One region of the Alkalihalophilus lindianensis genome, then DNA from elsewhere that is predicted to be linked to it. Evidence: a T-box and tRNA genes for the amino acid it is inferred to sense, from the RefSeq annotation. Region 1 holds a T-box; the other holds one or more tRNA genes.
The links. A T-box is a leader RNA that pairs with one kind of tRNA and senses whether it is charged. The one in region 1 lies ahead of alaS (alanine--tRNA ligase), so its partner is inferred to be a tRNA-Ala.
Positions count from the first base shown of each region.

Region 2: it has a tRNA-Ala gene. The T-box ahead of alaS (alanine--tRNA ligase) is inferred to sense a tRNA for this amino acid. The anticodon was not compared.

Region 1 covers NZ_JAWJBA010000006.1:40,614-47,304, forward strand. The annotation lists gene recD2 (SF1B family DNA helicase RecD2) at 1-1,125, shown strand, start outside; gene RYX56_RS16355 (PRC-barrel domain-containing protein) at 1,176-1,652, shown strand; gene RYX56_RS16360 (YrzR-like zinc ribbon domain) at 1,666-1,854, shown strand; gene RYX56_RS16365 (DUF3918 family protein) at 1,881-2,069, shown strand; gene RYX56_RS16370 (AI-2E family transporter) at 2,178-3,245, shown strand; T-box leader at 3,292-3,501, shown strand; gene alaS (alanine--tRNA ligase) at 3,551-6,190, shown strand; gene RYX56_RS16380 (IreB family regulatory phosphoprotein) at 6,278-6,550, shown strand; gene ruvX (Holliday junction resolvase RuvX) at 6,547-6,691, shown strand, end outside.
Region 2 covers NZ_JAWJBA010000003.1:399,788-406,478, forward strand. The annotation lists gene mscL (large conductance mechanosensitive channel protein MscL) at 1-303, opposite strand, end outside; tRNA gene RYX56_RS12045 (tRNA-Gln) at 415-486, opposite strand; gene comGA (competence type IV pilus ATPase ComGA) at 593-1,633, shown strand; gene comGB (competence type IV pilus assembly protein ComGB) at 1,663-2,673, shown strand; tRNA gene RYX56_RS12060 (tRNA-Ala) at 2,833-2,908, shown strand; tRNA gene RYX56_RS12065 (tRNA-Ser) at 2,919-3,011, shown strand; tRNA gene RYX56_RS12070 (tRNA-Met) at 3,048-3,124, shown strand; tRNA gene RYX56_RS12075 (tRNA-Asp) at 3,129-3,205, shown strand; tRNA gene RYX56_RS12080 (tRNA-Tyr) at 3,222-3,306, shown strand; tRNA gene RYX56_RS12085 (tRNA-His) at 3,319-3,394, shown strand; tRNA gene RYX56_RS12090 (tRNA-Gln) at 3,405-3,479, shown strand; tRNA gene RYX56_RS12095 (tRNA-Gly) at 3,487-3,558, shown strand; tRNA gene RYX56_RS12100 (tRNA-Arg) at 3,568-3,644, shown strand; tRNA gene RYX56_RS12105 (tRNA-Gly) at 3,666-3,736, shown strand; tRNA gene RYX56_RS12110 (tRNA-Ile) at 3,752-3,828, shown strand; tRNA gene RYX56_RS12115 (tRNA-Asn) at 3,830-3,904, shown strand; tRNA gene RYX56_RS12120 (tRNA-Ser) at 3,906-3,996, shown strand; tRNA gene RYX56_RS12125 (tRNA-Glu) at 4,008-4,082, shown strand; tRNA gene RYX56_RS12130 (tRNA-Lys) at 4,092-4,167, shown strand; tRNA gene RYX56_RS12135 (tRNA-Leu) at 4,181-4,262, shown strand; gene yidD (membrane protein insertion efficiency factor YidD) at 4,372-4,608, opposite strand; gene comGC (competence type IV pilus major pilin ComGC) at 4,770-5,075, shown strand; gene comGD (competence type IV pilus minor pilin ComGD) at 5,053-5,520, shown strand; gene RYX56_RS12155 (type II secretion system protein) at 5,501-5,824, shown strand; gene RYX56_RS12160 (ComGF family competence protein) at 5,811-6,251, shown strand; gene comGG (competence type IV pilus minor pilin ComGG) at 6,241-6,630, shown strand; gene RYX56_RS12170 (shikimate kinase) at 6,623-6,691, shown strand, end outside.

The DNA of each region.
Region 1 (6,691 bases):
AATCCTTTTCCGATTCTGTTAGTAGCTCCGACAGGTCGAGCAGCTAAACGAATGAGTGAGGCCACCGATCTCCCAGCTGTCACGATTCATCGTTTACTCGGTTGGAAAGGGGGAAACGGAGGCTTTGAAAAAGGAGAGCATGAACAGCTTGAAGGAGAATTGATCATTGTTGATGAGGTATCAATGGTAGATATATGGCTCGCAAATCAACTGTTAAAAGCAATTCCTAAGGGTATGCAGATTGTTTTTGTTGGAGACCAAGATCAATTGCCATCGGTAGGTCCTGGCCAAGTATTAAAGGATTTTCTCGATTCAGAGGTCGTACCAACCGTTCCGTTAACCGCTATCTATCGCCAAAAAGAAGGCTCCTCGATCATCGAGCTTGCCCATGAAATGAAACAAGGGAAAATGCCAAACGATTTATCTGAAGCAAAGGCTGACCGCCGTTTCTTTCCTTGTACAAATGATCATGTCCAACATGTAGTCACTCAAATTTGTGAAAATGCGATGAAAAAAGGGTATTTGGCAAGAGACATTCAAGTTTTAGCCCCGATGTATAAAGGTCAAGCTGGGATTACAGAGCTTAATCGGATTTTGCAGGAGCTATTTAATCCTAAAACTGAGCAAAAAAGGGAGCTTTTATATGGTGATTTAGCCTATAGAACAGGTGATGTCGTCTTACAGCTCGTCAATAACCCTGATGAGAATGTGTACAACGGCGACCGTGGGGAAATAGTCGCGATTTTTTATGCGAAAGAAAATACCGAAAAACAAGACCAAGTCGTCATTAGTTTTGATGGAACCGAGGTCGTTTATAACAAAAAGGATTTAAATCAAATTACTCACGCATATTGTTGCTCCATTCATAAATCACAAGGAAGTGAATTTCCGATTGTCGTCATGCCAGTCGTTCGGAATTATTCGAGAATGCTTAGACGGAATTTACTTTACACAGGCATCACTCGTGCGAAAAAATTTCTGCTCTTATGTGGAGAATTGAAATCCTTTCATACGGCAGTGACAAGAGAAGATGAATTAATTAGACACTCGATGTTAAAGGATAAGCTTGTCGCTTTAAAAGAAACGCAGTCTGACTTTCAAAATGGAAATGGTCGACTAACATAACGAATGATGTAAGCCACATACTAAGACTGTTCGGAAAGGTGGGGAGTACTTTGCGAACTTTTTCAACCATAGAAGGACTACCTGTGATTGAACAGTCTTCTGGAATAGAGTGTGGTCATGTCCTTGATCTCTTAATGAATGATCAAGAGCGGATTGAGGGGTTTGTAGTCGATCGAAAAGGGTGGCTAAATCATCATCTTTTTCTTCCTGTTGAAGCGGTTATGAGTTTTGGTTATGACGGCGTAATGGTGAGGAGTGAAGAAGACCTCTCACGTTACAACAGAAAAGACCACCACTCTCATTCTTTAAAATTGGGAAAGAGACGTCTTCAAGGCCTAGCTTTACTAACCACTGAAGGGGAGAAGGTAGGACTGGTAGAAGATGTATATTTTGAAGAAGAAGTGGGGACAATCGTAGGGTATGAAGTGACCGATGGATTGGTGGCTGACTTAGTAGAGGGTCGAAAGGTGATTAAAGCCAAAGGACCTCTTATAGTTGGCAAGGACAAAGCCATCGTGTCGATTTAAGGAGGCCCTACGTATGCAATGTCCAAACTGTAAATCAAAAGATATCGGTAAAATAGGCACAAACCAATATTATTGCTGGAATTGTTTTGTTGAGATGAGCTTGCTAAAAGGGAAGCTTTCTTTGCATCAAGTCGAGGAAGATGGCTCGCTCAGTTCTTTAGATGATTTGTTTGAAGATCAGGATCTGCATGTTGGAATGTAATCCAATATAAAAGGTGGTGTCATCCGATGAGGAAAGCTTTTACGTCTCTACTAGCTGTTGGAGTGGGAGCTGCTGCTTATTCGATGAGTAGTCGCCAAAACAAGCGGAAGTTTGATCAATTCATTCAACCGATTAAAGAGTTGGATATGAATAAGTATTTCAACAACCGAACATGGAAAAAAACGAAGAAACAATTAGCGAAACGTTTCTCGTAGGAAATGCGACAAGCTTGTCTACTTTGTAGGCAGGCTTTTTTGTTTGAACTGATAAACAAACTCAAATTGTACACACTACAAGTAGAGAAGCCCAAGGAGGTGTGTATAGTGGAGAAACGGCTGAATGAGTATAAGTGGATCAACAAGCTCGTGCTTGTGTTATTAGTGCTGCTTATTGTCTTTATGGCAGTTCAATTACTTCCTTTGCTTGAACCGATTTTCAAAGTCATAAAAGCTCTCCTTCTCCCACTTACCTTAGCGGTTCTCTTTACATACTTTCTCCATCCACTTGTTGAAGGATTGCACGATTGGGGGCTACCACGTTCAGTAAGTGTACTAGTTGTTTTTTTAATCCTTCTTTTAACAGTAGGATTTTTGATTGTATGGGGAGCTCCAGCTTTAGTTGAACAAATACGTCATGCGATGGAGAGATTGCCTGAACAAATTAGAGCATTAGAGGACTTCATGTTTCAAATTCAAAGTGAGGTGCGAACACTTCCCTCTCCCATTAGAGTTCACATTGAAGAATGGTCCACTCAAGCAGAGCAACTCGGAGCCAGGGCATTGGACCAAACAGAGGCTGTCGCCTTATGGGTGATTCAATCAATGTTTAGTTTGATCGTTATTCCATTCTTGGTGTTTTATTTTCTGAAAGATTTTGATCTTGTCCAAAAGGTTGCTTGGTATCTAACACCGAGAAGATGGAGAGGTAGATTAAAACGTTATGTAGAAGACGTGGACCATACATTTGGCAGCTATATCCGTGGACAGCTTCTTGTTGCGCTTGCAGTAACGATTATTTCTAGCCTGGGCTTTTGGCTTATTGGAGTGCCGTATCCCATTTTATTAGGAATTTTTATGGGAGCGACTGAGATGATTCCTTATTTCGGGGCTTATATTGGAGCTGTACCTGCTGTGGCCGTCGCCTTACTTGAATCTTGGCAACTTGCTCTTATCACTTCGGTTTTTATATTAATTTTACAACAAATTGAAGGTAATGTACTTTCCCCTGTAATTGTAGGAAGGACTTTGCATATGCATCCCATCTTGATCATCCTGGCGTTAGTAATTGGGGTTGAGGCAGGTGGTGTTATCGGGTTATTGGTAGCTGTTCCCCTCCTTGCGATTTTAAAAGTCACGTTACTGCATATTCGACTATATTTCATCAGTCATTGACAAGAGTATTACCGCTTTTCTATAATAAGAGACAAATGATCGATTAACGAACACGTTGACGGAATGAAGTACGAATCAGTCCCCACCAAGAGAGGTGACCCCTATGGCTGAGAGGGTTGCTGTGTGAAGGGATTCGGAAAGCTACTCCTGAGTGCAGGCAAAAACCTGCCGTTCGCCGCGTTAAGGCTTCGAGTGATGGATGAATGATCATCCATAATTAGGGTGGCACCGCGTGAATACAACTCTCGTCCCTTCTTTTTGGGATGAGGGTTTTTTTGTATGTAAATAAAAAGGAGATGACGATGATGAAATCACTAACTTCAGCACAAGTACGCCAAATGTATCTTGATTTCTTTAAAGAAAAAGGACATGACATAGAGCCAAGTGCATCACTTGTTCCGCATGAGGATCCATCTTTGCTTTGGATTAACAGTGGAGTTGCAACACTTAAGAAATACTTCGATGGCCGTGTCATTCCTAGTAATCCTCGTATTACAAATGCTCAAAAATCGATTCGTACAAACGATATTGAAAACGTAGGAAAAACAGCTCGTCACCATACGTTCTTTGAAATGCTAGGAAACTTCTCAATCGGTGATTATTTTAAAGAAGAAGCAATCGAGTGGGGTTGGGAGTTTTTAACGAGTAAAAAATGGATTGGGTTTGATCCTGAAAAATTATCCGTAACTGTTCACCCTGAAGATAATGAAGCCTATGACTACTGGGCAGAGAAAATTGGCGTTCCAGAAGAGCGTATTATTCGTCTTGAGGGGAACTTCTGGGATATCGGAGAAGGCCCAAGTGGTCCTAATACCGAGATTTTCTATGACCGTGGACCATCTTATGGTAATGATGAAAACGATCCAGAGCTGTACCCAGGTGGAGAAAATGAACGCTACCTTGAAGTGTGGAACCTTGTGTTTTCACAGTTCAACCATAATCCAGACGGTACATACACGCCACTTCCTAAGAAAAACATCGATACAGGAATGGGTCTTGAGCGTATGGTATCTGTTATTCAAGATACGCCTACAAACTTTGAGACTGATCTATTTATGCCAATTATCCAAGCAACAGAGCAGTTAACACCAGTTAAATACAATGCAGACATAGAAACTGATGTCGCATTTAAAGTCATTGCTGACCATGTACGTACTGTCACATTTGCTGTTGGAGATGGAGCACTTCCATCAAATGAAGGTCGAGGCTATGTTCTTCGTCGCCTTCTTCGCCGTGCAGTACGTTATGCAAAGTTGATTCAAATTGATCGTCCATTCATGTATGAACTTGTTCCGGTTGTTGGCGAGATCATGGTTGATTTCTACCCAGAAGTAAAAGAAAAAGTAGACTTCATCCAAAAGGTAATGAAAACAGAGGAAGAGCGTTTCCATGAGACGTTAAACGAAGGCCTTGGCATCTTGGATAAGATCCTGACTGAAGCAAAAGCAAAAGGTGAAGACGTCATTTCTGGGCGTGATGTATTCCGTTTGTATGACACATATGGCTTCCCGGTTGATCTAACGGAAGAATATGTAGAAGAAAAGGGCTTGACGATTGATCGAGCTGGCTTTGAAGTAGAAATGGAACAACAACGTAACCGCGCTCGTGCAGCTCGTCAAGAATCAGGATCGATGCAAGTTCAAGATGAGCTATTAGGTGATATTAATGTGAGTAGCACATTCGTAGGCTATGATCAGCTATCAACGCAATGTACTGTGAGCGTATTAATCGCAAATAAAGAACGTGCAAACAGTGTACCTGCAGGTGAGACGGCTCAATTAATTTTAAGTGAGACACCTTTCTATGCAGAAAGCGGTGGACAAGTAGCCGATACAGGAACGATTGTCGGTGAGGGAGTAGTAGCACGCGTAACAGAAGTAACAAAAGCTCCTAATGGCCAGCATCTTCACAAGGTAACAGTTGAAGAGGGAGAGTTAACAGAAGGTGTGACGGTAACAAGTACAGTTGAGGAGACTGCTCGTATTGGGATTGTCAAAAACCATACAGCAACGCACCTATTGCACCAAGCACTTAAAGATGTCCTAGGAACACATGTGAACCAAGCTGGTTCTCTCGTATCAGAAGAACGTCTGCGTTTTGATTTCTCTCATTTTGGTCAAGTAACGAAAGAAGAGCTTACGAAAATTGAAGAAATCGTCAATGAGAAGGTTTGGAATGCGATTTCGGTAAACATTAGTGAGAAAATGCTTGCTGAAGCAAAAGAAATGGGTGCGATGGCGTTATTTGGAGAGAAGTACGGTGAGACGGTTCGTGTCGTACAAGTTGGAGACTACTCTCTTGAGCTTTGTGGTGGTTGTCATGTAGCCAATACAGCAGAAATCGGGCTATTCAAAGTCGTATCTGAATCTGGTATTGGAGCGGGGGTACGTCGTATCGAGGCGGTCACAGGCCAAGGTGCTTATGAATTTATGAACGATCAATTACGCTTACTTTCAAAAGCATCAGATCTAGTGAAAGTGAAAAATGTGAAAGATGTACCAACTCGTATCGAAGCACTTCAGCAACAAATTCGTGAACTGCAACGTGAAAATGAATCAATCTCTGCAAAATTGGGCAACATGGAAGCTGGAAACCTAATTGACGAGGCAGTAGAAGTAAATGGTGTTCGCGTTCTTGCAAAACAAGTCAATGCTAGTGATATGGACGGTCTCCGTGCAATTGTCGATAAACTAAAACAAGACCTTGATTCAGGTGTGATTGTTCTCGGTGCAGTGTCTGGTGAAAAAGTGAATCTAGTTGCTGGTGTGACAAAAGATTTAATTAGCCAAGGGCATCATGCTGGAAAACTTGTAAAAGAAGTCGCAACACGTTGTGGCGGCGGCGGTGGTGGTCGTCCTGATATGGCACAAGCAGGCGGTAAGAAGCCAGACCAGTTAGCAGATGCTCTAGCATATGTTCCTGAATTCGTTAAAACAATTTCCTAATTTGAACAATTTCGTGTACAATAGAAGAAGACAACCTTTTTGTATGCATGTAGTCAATAAAGGTAAAGAAAGAGAGAGGTGTTTGTGATGGGCTCTATGGACAAGACAATGCAATTTAACTTTCCTGATGATTCCGTTGACGTTAACGTCCAAGAGGTATTACTTTCGGTATATGAGGCACTTGAGGAAAAAGGGTACAACCCGATCAATCAAATTGTAGGCTATTTACTTTCTGGTGATCCGGCGTACATCCCTCGTCACAAGGATGCTCGTGCACTTATTAGAAAGCTTGAGCGTGATGAACTGATTGAACAGTTAGTGAAGTCTTATTTGTCACAGCACCGTAAGGAGAATGAATGAGAGCTTTAGGACTTGATGTAGGAACCAAAACAGTTGGAATTGCCCTTAGTGATGAATTAGGTTGGACAGCACAAGGTCTTGAAACACTTCGTCGCAACGAGGAAGACCCTGATGATGATATGCAAAAGATCGCTGCTATTG
Region 2 (6,691 bases), on a different contig from region 1:
TAAAAAAAGGATAAAAGCAACAATCATAAAATGAACGATGTGATTGAGGAAGGAACCATAATTAAGCATAGGCACCCCAGCAGCTTCAGCTTCTGAAAAGGTGTCAAAGCGACGATTTGATAAATTAAGGTATAGATTAGAAAAATCAACTTGTCCGAATAACACGCTAAATGGCGGCATGATCACATCATGCACTAATGATTCTACAATTTTAGCGAAGGTTGTGCCGATAATAACGCCTACACTCATATCAATTACATTTCCACGAACTGCAAACTCTTTGAATTCTTGTAGGATCTTCATATATACATCACCCAGCTAACATAGGAAGTTTCTATAGCCTATGCAAAAAAAATGACGACATGATTAAAAAGGAGGACATGAATGATAAGATTCATGTCCTCCTTCGGTATACTGGGCTAGCTGGATTCGAACCAGCGCATAACGGAGTCAAAGTCCGTTGCCTTACCACTTGGCTATAGCCCATCGCTCTGTACTTATAGATTACCCTGATTGCAATTTCCTATACAAAAATGATAAAGGATTTTTTTAACACATGTCGAATAACAAGGGAACGAAAGGAGTGATGTGATTGTATGAAGTTGAAAAAATAAGTGCAGGGCTCATTAATGAAGCCGTTGGATTTTTTGCTTCCGATATCCATCTAGTTCCAATTGATCAAGCTTGGCTCATCCAATTGCGAATAAATGGCAAGCTATATGATTTTAAACAAATTCCACTCATCCTAGGTGATCGATTAATGGGCCACTTAAAATACACATGTGGCATGGACATAGGGGAGAGGCGCTTGCCTCAAAGTAATTCTATGACCATCGAAGTGAAACAGCGCTTATATAATTTACGATTATCCACTCTGCCCACACGATCTAAAGAAAGTCTAGCTATTCGAATTCTCCCTCAAAGCTCCGCTCAACCATTATCCACCCTTCCTGTTCTCTACTCAAATCGTTCCACATTGAACAATATTACTGCCTTGCCTTATGGATTGTGTTTAATTGCTGGTCCAACTGGATCTGGTAAAACAACGACCCTTTATGCTTTATTAGATGATATTTTATTGAAGCATCATAAGAAAATTATTACCATTGAAGACCCTGTAGAGAGGTCCTTACATTCACTCATTCAAATTGAAACCAATGAAAAAGCTGGAATATCATTTGAAGTAGGCTTGAGGGCTGCTTTGAGACATGATCCGGATGTTCTGATGATTGGAGAAATACGTGATGCAGCTAGTGCAAAGTTGGCTGTGCGTGCAGCACTCACTGGACATCTTGTTTTTGCTACTATTCATGCGAACAATAATTATTCTGCACTCTTAAGGTTACGTGAATTTGGTGTTTCAGCACATGACATAAAGGAAGCGTTACAATCGGTTGCTATGCAATATTTAGTAAATGTCAAAAGCTCTGAAGGAGATGAAGGTGTCTATTTTGGAGATGTTCGAATTAATAAGAGAGCAGCCTTATACACATTTGATAATCGATTGCACATTCATCAAATGATTGAATCAGGTCATACTCGAAAGCTTAACACTTTACCTCACCAAGCTAGGAAGGCATGGGCTCTAGGCTTCATTGATCGAGAAGAGCTAGAAAGAGGGTGGAAGGGGTGATAGGGCTATTTAAAAAACATTCAAACCATATGTCTTATGCAAAATGTTTTCGTTTACTAGGAGTATTGCTTAAACAGGGATATTCGATGGAAGATGCTCTTTCCTTTATGCTTATTCACCAGCCGATCGTTATAGTAGAAAGGCTCAGTGAAGTGAAACTAGCTTTAAAAAGTGGTCAAGAAATTCATAAAGCTTTTTCTCTTTTACCGATACCTAAAGACATCGTTTCCTTTCTTTATTTTTATCAATTCCACGGTGATGTAAGTGATGGCTTTATTCATGCAGGTACTTTATTAGAAAAGCGTCTTCAAACAACACAACAATTATTTAAATTAATGCGTTATCCTATTTTGCTTATTTGGATTTGTCTAGTGGTCCTTTTGGTACTACATCAATTTGTAATTCCTCACTTCAATTCACTTTTTTTGTCAATGCAAGGAGAGCCCCCATTACTTACAGTGATGGTACTAAAATTTTTAGTTTTGATGCCATATCTTGGCTTTGCCCTTCTTTTATTTACACTGAGTGGATTAAGTTATTTTCTTCTTTTTAAGCATAAGTGGTCACCAAAAAGGCGTGTGGAATCCTTATTGAAGATTCCTTGGTTGTCTGCTTGGGTTAAACAGCTATGTACCTACTTTTTTTCTCTTCAAGTCGGACGCTTACTTCGATCCGGTACCTCTCTTCAAGACGCATTGAATATTTTCGAGCAACAACCTCATCTACCTTTTTTTCAACAAGAAGTGATTTCAATAAAAGTAGAACTTCAACTTGGTAGGCCTTTTTATGAATTAGTCAGAGAAAGAGATTATTTTTTAAGAGAACTTTCGTTTGTGGTGGAAAACGGAGAACGGACAGGGCATTTAGGAAGCGACCTCGATAATTTTAGCGGAATTATTTATAGTGAATTAGAAGAAAAGTTAAATAAGATAATGGATTTCTTGCAACCAGTTATTTTTATTGTGTTAGGAGCTTTTATTTTTATTTTATTTTTAGCGATTATGCTGCCGATGTTTCAAATGATCGGGACATTGCAATAAGGATCAGAGAAGGTAGGACACAAGCCTTTTTAATGAAAATAATTTTTTTTGTAAAAAAGGCTTGTGTTTGTATGTTGTTTCATGGTACATTATTAATCGTCGCTGGTGAACAAAATTCACCATACAGACAAGCCTTTAAGATATAGCCTTTTACATAGGGGGGCCTTAGCTCAGCTGGGAGAGCGCCTGCCTTGCACGCAGGAGGTCAGCGGTTCGATCCCGCTAGGCTCCACCAATTATATAGCGGAGGAATACCCAAGTCCGGCTGAAGGGATCGGTCTTGAAAACCGACAGGCGGGTTAAACCGCGCGGGGGTTCGAATCCCTCTTCCTCCGCCATATTTATTTAAATTTTATTCTATATGTATCTAACGTCGCGGGGTGGAGCAGTTCGGTAGCTCGTCGGGCTCATAACCCGAAGGTCGGAGGTTCAAATCCTTCCCCCGCAACCAAAATGGTCCGGTAGTTCAGTTGGTTAGAATGCCTGCCTGTCACGCAGGAGGTCGCGGGTTCGAGTCCCGTCCGGACCGCCATTTTAAAAATTATAGTGGAGGGGTAGCGAAGTGGCTAAACGCGGCGGACTGTAAATCCGCTCCCTCCGGGTTCGGCGGTTCGAATCCGTCCCCCTCCACCATTTATAATTATGGCGATTGTGGCGAAGTGGTTAACGCACCGGATTGTGATTCCGGCATTCGTGGGTTCAATTCCCATCAGTCGCCCCATTTTTATTTTTGGGCTATCGCCAAGCGGTAAGGCAACGGATTTTGATTCCGTCATGCGTAGGTTCGAATCCTGCTAGCCCAGCCATTTCTTTGCGGAAGTAGTTCAGTGGTAGAACACCACCTTGCCAAGGTGGGGGTCGCGAGTTCGAATCTCGTCTTCCGCTTAGTCTCTAGCGCCCTTAGCTCAGCTGGATAGAGTGTTTGACTACGAATCAAAAGGTCGGGAGTTCGAATCTCTCAGGGCGCACCATTTGAAATTTAAAAGAAACATGCGGGTGTAGTTTAGTGGTAAAACCTCAGCCTTCCAAGCTGATGATGTGAGTTCGATTCTCATCACCCGCTTTTTATTTTTTTCATGGGCCTGTAGCTCAGCTGGTTAGAGCGCACGCCTGATAAGCGTGAGGTCGGTGGTTCGAGTCCACTCAGGCCCACCATTCCACAGTAGCTCAGTGGTAGAGCAATCGGCTGTTAACCGATCGGTCGTAGGTTCGAGTCCTACCTGTGGAGCCATGGAGAAGTACCCAAGTGGCTGAAGGGGCGCCCCTGCTAAGGGTGTAGGTCGCGTGAGCGGCGCGAGGGTTCAAATCCCTCCTTCTCCGCCACTTTTAAGTATGGCCCGTTGGTCAAGCGGTTAAGACACCGCCCTTTCACGGCGGTAACACGGGTTCGAATCCCGTACGGGTCACCATTTTAGTTAGAGCCATTAGCTCAGTTGGTAGAGCATCTGACTTTTAATCAGAGGGTCGAAGGTTCGAGTCCTTCATGGCTCACCATATATTTTAATATGCGGGTGTGGCGGAATTGGCAGACGCGCTAGACTTAGGATCTAGTATCTTATGATGTGGGGGTTCGACTCCCTTCACCCGCACTTTTAAAAACTTGTACTCATTATGAGTACAAGTTTTTTTGTTACTTTTAACGTTTTATAAAATAGGGTTCCTCCTATAGGAAGCTAGCTATACACTAATTATGTTTAGCTAGCTTTTTGACGTCTCTTTTTCTTTTTCTGGTACATAATCAATTCCACCTGGATGAAAAGGGTGACACTTACTTAATCGTTTTATCGTCAAGTAGACCCCTTTAAGTGCGCCAAACCGTTGAATTGCTTCAATGCCGTAATGAGAACATGTAGGATAGAAGCGACATGTTGGAGGCTTTATCGGTGAAATGAATTTTTGATAGATACGGATGAAAAACAATAATAAATTTTGCAACTGAAAAAACCTCGCTTTTTTTGAGATGAAGAAGGAATTTGTTTGCTTGATGTCTAATTATAGCAAACAATGACAAAAGAAAGGAGGGAAGGAGCTTTAAGATTCCTCTATGTTCTTCATTCAGTTTCCCGCAAGATACCCTATCCCCGAGGTGATGCCAATTGAAAAAGTATTTATTTAATCAAAAAGGATTTACACTTGTTGAAATGTTGGTTGTTTTAATGATTATTTCGATCCTCTTATTAATTGCTATTCCTAATATGACAAAAAATAATGATGTTGCGGGCTCAAAAGGGTGTGAAGCCACTATAAAACTTCTTCAAACACAAGTGCATGCTTATGAAATTGAAGAAAATGCAAAACCATCTACACTCCAAGCTCTTGCAGATGAGGGCTATACTGAGACGACAACATGTCCTAATGGAGAACAACTAAAGCTTGAAAATGGTAAAGTTGTTTCCGATTAATAGGCAATCCTCACAATCTGGTCATACGTTGACTGAATTACTTGTCACTCTTTTAATCTTATCAATCCTCTTATTACTACCCATCATTTTTCTTCCCAACTCCTGGAACAGTTATAAAACAGAAGAAGTAGCTAAACAATTTAAAGAAGACTTACTTCTAGCCCAACACTTAGCGATGGCACATGGACGCACAATCGAAGTGTCAATAAACCAAACAGGGAAAGAATACATCATTCGAGGTACTTCCAACGATATTCTTTTACGACGATCTTTTATGGATGAAACAATGATTTTTCACTCCAGTAGCCTTCCACTTACTAATATTAGATTTTTGTATAATGGAAACCCGATGTATTCTGGAACGATGTTATTAGAAGTGGGCGGGCATACGTACCGGTTTACCATTCTATTAGGAAAGGGGAGAGTTGATTATCGGAAATTCTAAAGGGTTCACGCTAGTAGAAGTGATGATGTCCTTCCTGCTATTAGCAATATGCTCAATGGTGATCCTGCCTGCATTTTTGGTTGTATATAATGAAAGGTTAACTCTTAAACAAGAGGAGAAAGTCCTTCATCATCTTCAAGAATTAATTCAACTCTATTTAGTGGATCAACCACCGATTGAATTAGATTCGTGGGTTAAAAAAGAAGAATTCACAGATCCTGCCACGAATGTTTACCTCGTTTGTTTATCTTTTGTTGGTGAAAATAAACGGGATTACAAGAGGTGTCTGCATGCTAAAAGATGAAATGGGCTTTACGTTACTTGAAAGCTTAATTGTTATTAGCCTCCTTGTAATCATAATAAGTCTTTTTCCTCTTATGACAAAGCTGATCGGTTCTTCAAAAAATTTTGATACTCATGGACAATTTGAATTAATGATATTTATGAACCAGTTAAATGATGATCTGCTAGAATCTGTTGAGATGCGCGTTTTGGACAAAGAATTAATCCTTATAAAAGGAGATGGCCGTGATATTAGTTATCGACATGTAGAAGGCATGCAAGTTCGGCGGTTTGCAAAAAATACAGGCTATGTTCCCATGCTTTTTCGGGTTGAATACTTTCAATGCGTAAAGGATTTACCCCGCCTAAGATGCGATGTGAAGCTAATTGATGGTCAGGAAGCGAGTCGTGTGATGATGCCTATGTATGGGGTTAGGGATGAAGAATGAACGAGGATTTGTGTATCCCATCGTTTTAATATTGTGCACCCTTTTACTGTTTGGTTTTCTAACTCATACAAATATCTATCTACAAGAAAAGAGGTTTATTGCAGAACAAAATCATATAATCCAATTAGATTCATACTTGCAAATGAGTATAGTGGATTTTTTAGAGGAGGTAAGTTCTAACGGAAACTCTTCAACATTTTCCTTTTCATATGATGGTGGGGTCGTTACACTTGTAGTAGTGACTAAAAACGAAAGTGAATGGCATGTAGCGATGCGAGCGACTCTTAAGGAGCCTTCTCGTACTCGAAATGCGCAATTTTATTATGATCCTAATCATCATGTGATAAAGGAATATTGGGGGGTATCAAGGCGTGAATGAGAAAATTTATCTTACAGGATTTATGGGTTCTGGAAAAACGACTGTAGGCCAAGCCTTAGGG